2 regions of the Planococcus faecalis genome follow, and region 2 is predicted to be linked to the other one. Evidence: a T-box and tRNA genes for the amino acid it is inferred to sense, from the RefSeq annotation. Region 2 holds a T-box; the other holds one or more tRNA genes.
What was found. A T-box is a leader RNA that pairs with one kind of tRNA and senses whether it is charged. The one in region 2 lies ahead of ileS (isoleucine--tRNA ligase), so its partner is inferred to be a tRNA-Ile.
Positions count from the first base shown of each region.

Region 1: it has a tRNA-Ile gene. The T-box ahead of ileS (isoleucine--tRNA ligase) is inferred to sense a tRNA for this amino acid. The anticodon was not compared.

Region 1 covers NZ_CP019401.1:1,213,410-1,216,784, reverse strand. Annotated here, with positions in the region: gene AJGP001_RS06065 (DMT family transporter) at 69-1,034, shown strand; tRNA gene AJGP001_RS06060 (tRNA-Glu) at 1,048-1,119, opposite strand; tRNA gene AJGP001_RS06055 (tRNA-Ser) at 1,126-1,216, opposite strand; tRNA gene AJGP001_RS06050 (tRNA-Asn) at 1,221-1,295, opposite strand; tRNA gene AJGP001_RS06045 (tRNA-Ile) at 1,297-1,373, opposite strand; tRNA gene AJGP001_RS06040 (tRNA-Gly) at 1,387-1,460, opposite strand; tRNA gene AJGP001_RS06035 (tRNA-Phe) at 1,467-1,542, opposite strand; tRNA gene AJGP001_RS06030 (tRNA-Asp) at 1,560-1,635, opposite strand; tRNA gene AJGP001_RS06025 (tRNA-Met) at 1,639-1,715, opposite strand; tRNA gene AJGP001_RS06020 (tRNA-Ser) at 1,762-1,854, opposite strand; tRNA gene AJGP001_RS06015 (tRNA-Ile) at 1,870-1,946, opposite strand; tRNA gene AJGP001_RS06010 (tRNA-Met) at 1,955-2,028, opposite strand; tRNA gene AJGP001_RS06005 (tRNA-Ala) at 2,050-2,125, opposite strand; tRNA gene AJGP001_RS06000 (tRNA-Pro) at 2,132-2,208, opposite strand; tRNA gene AJGP001_RS05995 (tRNA-Arg) at 2,235-2,311, opposite strand; tRNA gene AJGP001_RS05990 (tRNA-Leu) at 2,343-2,431, opposite strand; tRNA gene AJGP001_RS05985 (tRNA-Gly) at 2,461-2,535, opposite strand; tRNA gene AJGP001_RS05980 (tRNA-Leu) at 2,541-2,625, opposite strand; tRNA gene AJGP001_RS05975 (tRNA-Lys) at 2,646-2,721, opposite strand; tRNA gene AJGP001_RS05970 (tRNA-Thr) at 2,729-2,804, opposite strand; tRNA gene AJGP001_RS05965 (tRNA-Val) at 2,816-2,891, opposite strand; rRNA gene rrf (5S ribosomal RNA) at 2,900-3,015, opposite strand; rRNA gene AJGP001_RS05955 (23S ribosomal RNA) at 3,154-3,375, opposite strand, start outside.
Region 2 covers NZ_CP019401.1:2,296,608-2,299,982, reverse strand. Annotated here, with positions in the region: gene AJGP001_RS11620 (YlmH family RNA-binding protein) at 1-595, shown strand, start outside; gene AJGP001_RS11615 (DivIVA domain-containing protein) at 690-1,211, shown strand; T-box leader at 1,249-1,463, shown strand; gene ileS (isoleucine--tRNA ligase) at 1,507-3,375, shown strand, end outside.

The DNA of each region.
Region 1 (3,375 bases), 1.1 Mb from region 2:
TGAAGAACAGTTAATTATAAGTTATAGTAAATAAATAATTCTAAATTTTCGAATGAGGAGGATATATAGTGAAACCTATCATCATCGGCATTATTGCAGCTTTTTTCTTTGCATTTACTTTCGTACTCAACGCCACGATGGAAGCTGACGGCGGGAATTGGATCTGGAGTGCGTCTCTCCGATACTTTTTCATGATTCCCTTTTTACTTTTGATTGTTGTATTAAGAAAGAACTTAAAACCGCTGTTACAAGAAATGAATAAAAACAAAAGAGCTTGGACCCTATGGAGTTTTGTTGGATTTGGCTTATTCTATGCTCCACTATGTTTCGCTGCAGCCTATTCCCCTGGCTGGCTCATCGCAGGAACATGGCAAATTACCATAGTCGCTGGTACATTACTTGCTCCCTTATTTCTCATTACCATACATAGCAATAAAGAAACTACTCAACTAAGAGGAAAGATTCCTGTTAAAAGCTTGATGATTTCTTTTATCATATTAGCAGGAGTCAGTTTAATGCAACTTGAACATGTAGCAGTTGTTTCTTCTTCAACACTTTGGTTCGGTTTTATCCCTGTTATCCTCGCAGCTTTCGCATACCCATTAGGAAATAGAAAAATGATGGATATATGTGGAGGTAGGTTGGATGCGTATCAGAGGGTTTTGGGCATGACACTAGCTAGTCTACCTTTTTGGTTTATCCTATCATTATATGGGCTTGTTACTGTAGGTGGACCTAGCGCTTCACAAAGCTTACAAACTTTAATTGTAGCAATCAGTTCAGGTGTAATGGCAACAGTACTCTTCTTTAAAGCGACTGATCTAGTTAGAGGCGATATGCAGAAACTAGGAGCAGTAGAAGCGACACAATCAATGGAAGTTTTATTTGCGTTAGCAGGAGAAGCACTTTTCTTGTCAATTATCTTACCTTCAAGCTTAGCAATAATCGGGATTTTCATTGTAATGCTTGGCATGATTCTTCACAGTCTTAATTCTAGTAAAACGAAAAAAAGTGTTATGCAATTAAATGCATAACACTTTTTTATAATGACCCCTACGGGATTCGAACCCGTGTTACCGCCGTGAAAGGGCGGTGTCTTAACCGCTTGACCAAGGGGCCAAATACTGGCGGAGAAGGAGGGATTTGAACCCTCGCGCCGGTTGCCCGACCTACACCCTTAGCAGGGGCGCCTCTTCAGCCACTTGAGTACTTCCCCAGTATGGCTCCGAAGGTAGGACTCGAACCTACGACCATCGCATTAACAGTGCGGTGCTCTACCACTGAGCTACTTCGGAATGGTGGGCCTAAATGGACTCGAACCATCGACCTCACGCTTATCAGGCGTGCGCTCTAACCAGCTGAGCTATAGGCCCATATGTAATATTATGGAGCGGGTGGGGGGAATCGAACCCCCATCATCAGCTTGGAAGGCTGAGGTTTTACCACTAAACTACACCCGCATAAAATGGTGGGTCAGGACGGAATCGAACCGCCGACACTTAGAGCTTCAATCTAATGCTCTACCGACTGAGCTACTGACCCACTTTATTTATTGGAAATGGCGGTCCCGACCGGGATCGAACCGGCGATCTCCTGCGTGACAGGCAGGCATGTTAACCGCTACACCACGGGACCATTTGGTTGCGGGGGCAGGATTTGAACCTGCGACCTTTGGGTTATGAGCCCAACGAGCTACCGAACTGCTCCACCCCGCGACAATAGTATAATTCAAAAGAAATTCGTCCACACATTTTAAAAATATGGAGGAGGAAGAGGGATTCGAACCCCCGCGGGATTTGACTCCCCTGTCGGTTTTCAAGACCGATCCCTTCAGCCAAACTTGGGTATTCCTCCGAGATAAAATACATATGGTGGACCTTGCAGGACTCGAACCTGCGACCGGACGGTTATGAGCCGTCTGCTCTAACCAACTGAGCTAAAGGTCCTAAAAAAGTGGCGGCAGAGGGGATCGAACCCCCGACCTCACGGGTATGAACCGTACGCTCTAGCCAGCTGAGCTACGCCGCCGGGATCTTTACTTTAAAAAGTTGGTGGAGCCTAGCGGGATCGAACCGCTGACCTCCTGCGTGCAAGGCAGGCGCTCTCCCAGCTGAGCTAAGGCCCCATTGTTTGGTCGGGAAGACAGGATTCGAACCTGCGACCCCTTGGTCCCAAACCAAGTGCTCTACCAAGCTGAGCTACTTCCCGAACTTGAGTTGCTGAGTATAAAAATATGGTGCGCCCGAGAGGACTCGAACCTCTAACCGCTTGATTCGTAGTCAAGTACTCTATCCAATTGAGCTACGGGCGCATATGATGCTATTCACTATTTCGTGAAAAGATGGTGCCGAGGACCGGAATCGAACCGGTACGGTAGTCACCTACCGCAGGATTTTAAGTCCTGTGCGTCTGCCAGTTCCGCCACCCCGGCTAAGGGTCGGTATCACGTGCAAATAAATATGGAGCGGAAGACGAGGTTCGAACTCGCGACCTCCACCTTGGCAAGGTGGCGTTCTACCACTGAACTACTTCCGCAAAAATGGTGCGGGTGAAGGGAGTCGAACCCCCACGCCCGAAGGCGCTAGATCCTAAGTCTAGTGCGTCTGCCAGTTCCGCCACACCCGCGTGGCAATATAAAATTAAAATGGTGAGCCATGAAGGATTCGAACCTTCGACCCTCTGATTAAAAGTCAGATGCTCTACCAGCTGAGCTAATGGCTCGAAAAAGTGGTGCCGGAGAAAGGAGTCGAACCCTCGACCTACTGATTACAAGTCAGTTGCTCTACCAACTGAGCTACTCCGGCAAAAGAAATAATGGTGGAGGATGACGGGATCGAACCGCCGACCCTCTGCTTGTAAGGCAGATGCTCTCCCAGCTGAGCTAATCCTCCGATATATTGCCCAGCGACGTCCTACTCTCACAGGGGGAAACCCCCAACTACCATCGGCGCAAAAGAGCTTAACTGCCGTGTTCGGGATGGGAACGGGTGTGGCCTCTTTGCCATCATCACTGGACTATTTGGTTTTGAAAGACAAGATTTATTATACCAGTAGTACTGTTTTTTTCAAGCTTTTTTTACAAAAACTTGGGCTTATTCTTTCAAAACTGGATAAACGACAGGTGAAACAGGCAAGTTTTTCGCATACAGTGTGTTGGTTAAGTCCTCGATCGATTAGTATTCGTCAGCTGCACGTATCGCTACGCTTCCACCTCGAACCTATCTACCTCATCGTCTTTGAGGGATCTTACTTGCTTGCGCAATGGGAAATCTCATCTTGAGGGGGGCTTCGTGCTTAGATGCTTTCAGCACTTATCCCGGCCACACATAGCTACCCAGCGATGCCCTTGGCAGAACAACTGGTACACCAGCGGTG
Region 2 (3,375 bases):
AAATGCAGAAAGACAACGAGTGTTACTGTATCCTTCTTATTTTGAACCACAACAGGAAGATTTTAATATTACTGTTTTTGAATTGAAGTATCCATCGAAATTTGTCAACTTGCGTCATCCTGATATATTAGGATCATTAATGTCATTGGGGCTTGACCGCAGTAAATTTGGAGACATTCGCATAGATAACGAACGTGTTCAACTTGCAGTTATGAATGAAATCAGTCCTTATATGCAAAGTAATTTTGTTAGTGCAGCAAAAGTGAAAGTTCAGTTAAACGAAATAACAAACGAAAAAGAATTAATCGAGACGAGCGAAGAATGGATTGAAGAATCGTATACGGTCAGTTCCATGAGATTGGATACGGTAATGAGTTCGGTTTATCACATTTCTCGCCAGAAAGCATCGGCGTTAATCCACGGTGGAAAAGTGAAAGTCAACTGGACTTTGCAAGAGCAGCCGTCATTCGAACTGCACGAATCGGATATGATCTCTTCAAGAGGCTTTGGTCGTGTTCGGTTGATTATGATCGAAGGCCGCACCAAGAAGGATAAGGTTCGACTACAGATTGGCCGCTTAGAAGCAAAAAACTAGACGGTTCGGAAAAAATACGAAATAATACTGAAATTTAGCGCCATGAACTGTATAATAGGAAGATAACATGACAAGTTAAGGAGAGGTTTACTCAATGCCATTATCCCCGTTAGATATACATAACAAAGAATTCAGCCGGGCGTTCCGTGGATATCAAGAAGACGAAGTAAATGAATTTTTGGAACAAATTATGAGAGATTATGAAATTTTGTTAAAAGATAAGGCAACTTTAGAAGAACGGTTACGCACAACCGACGAACGAGTTGGCCATTTCAATACAATCGAGTCAACCTTACAAAAATCAATTTTCGTCGCTCAAGAAGCTTCGGAAGAAGTTCGACGCAACTCTCAGAAAGAAGCAGAGTTGATTGTCAAGGAAGCTGAAAAAAATGCTGATCGTATTGTTAACGAGTCGTTGACAAAAGCACGTCGCATTGCTACTGAAATTGAAGAATTGAAAAAACAATCTCGTATCTTTAAAAATCGTTTCAAAATGCTCGTTGAAGCTCAATTAGATTTAATTGAAACAGATGATTGGGAAACCTTATTAGAATACGATATCGACACACAGAATTTAGAGAAGATTGAGAAGGATAAAGAAGAGTCGAACTCTTGACTCTGAGACTTTCTACTTCTATAATTACGACATACAAAAAAACGCGCTGATAGAGACAGTAGGCTATGTAGGATGATTTAGCGAGTCAGGGACAGTGAGAGCCTGATACGACCTCATAGATGAAAATCACTCTTGAGCAGAATTGGTGAACAACAGTACCCAATTCCGTCTACGCCACGTTACGGTGATCGAGTGGCAGCTATCGAGCTGCAACAAGGGTGGTACCGCGAGTTTAAGCTTCTCGTCCCTTTACCAGGGATGGGGGCTTTTTATTATGCCTATAGGAGGAATGGAAATGGAATACAAAGATACGTTATTAATGCCGAAAACAGATTTTCCGATGCGTGGTAATTTGCCGAACCGGGAACCAGAGATGCAACAAAAATGGGAACAGATGGACATTTACAAGAAAGTGCTAGACCGCACAAAAGGTCGTCCATTCTTCATTCTTCATGACGGACCTCCGTACGCGAACGGCGATTTGCATATGGGTCACGCATTAAACAAAGTACTAAAAGATATGGTCGTTCGTTCTCGTTCAATGATGGGCTTTCATGCACCATACGTTCCGGGCTGGGATACGCACGGATTACCAATTGAACAAGCTTTAACAAACAAAGGCGTTAATCGGAAAGAAATGTCGTTAGCGGAATTCCGCAAGCTATGTGAAGAATATGCTTACCAACAAATCGATAACCAGCGCTCTCAATTCAAACGTATCGGTGTTCGTGGCGATTGGGAAAATCCATATGTCACATTAAAACCAGCATACGAAGCACGTCAAATTGAAGTGTTTGGTAAAATGGCCAACAAAGGCTATATCTATAAAGGATTGAAACCGGTTTATTGGTCTCCATCAAGTGAATCGTCACTTGCTGAAGCAGAAATCGAGTATCATGATAAAAAATCTCCTTCAATCTATGTATCTTTCCCAGTCACTGACGGTAAAGGCGTATTGGCTGAAGGCACAAACTTCGTAATCTGGACGACAACTCCTTGGACAATCCCAGCTAACCTTGGTATTTCTGTACACGCTAAGTTGGATTACGCGGAAGTTTCCGTAAATGGTTCTCTTTATATTGTGGCACAAGAGTTATTAAAAGAAGTGGCTGAGGAATTAGAATGGGTAGACTACGAAGTTGTTCGCTTAGTGCAGGGAGCTGAACTAGAGCATATCCTAACAAAACACCCGTTATATGACCGTACTTCTTTGGTTATGCTCGGAGAACACGTTACGACAGATTCAGGTACTGGTTGCGTTCACACAGCTCCTGGTCACGGTGAAGATGACTTCTTAATCGGTAAGAAATACGGATTGGATGTTCTTTGTCCAGTTGATGAACGTGGAGTCATGACAGACGAAGCGCCTGGGTTTGAAGGCGAGTTTTATGAAAAAGCGAATAAGTCGATCACAGAAGCACTTGATCATGCAGGCGCTCTTGAAAAAATTTCGTTTATTACACACTCGTATCCGCATGACTGGCGGACGAAAAAGCCAGTAATTTATCGGGCGACAGCTCAGTGGTTCGTATCGATCGATGCATTCCGTGACCAAATCTTAAAAGCGATCAAAGAAACTTCGTTCACTCCAGCATGGGGCGAAACGCGTCTTTACAATATGCTACGTGACCGTGGAGATTGGAATATCTCACGTCAACGCGTATGGGGCGTTCCAATTCCTGTGTTTTACGCTGAAAATGGAGATCCCATCATTACAGAAGAAACAATTGCCCACGTGGCTAAGTTGTTCCGCGAAAACGGATCGAACATTTGGTTTGAGCGTTCAGCAGCAGAGTTATTGCCGTCAGGATTCACGCATCCAAGTAGCCCGAATGGCTTGTTCACTAGAGAAACGGATATTATGGATGTTTGGTTTGATTCTGGATCTTCTCACCAAGGTGTTCTTGTGGAGCGAGAAGACTTGCACTATCCGGCTGATCTTTACCTAGAAGGATCCGACCAATACCGTGGTTGGTTCAACTCTTCACTAACAACGAGTGTTGCGATCAATGGTATCGCACCATACAAAGGTATCTTGAGCCACGGCTTTACGCTTGATGGCAACGGCCGCAAAATGAGTAAGTCGCTCGGGAATGTTATTGTTCCTGCAAAAGTTATGAACCAGATGGGAGCGGATATTCTGCGCCTTTGGGTGGCTTCTGTA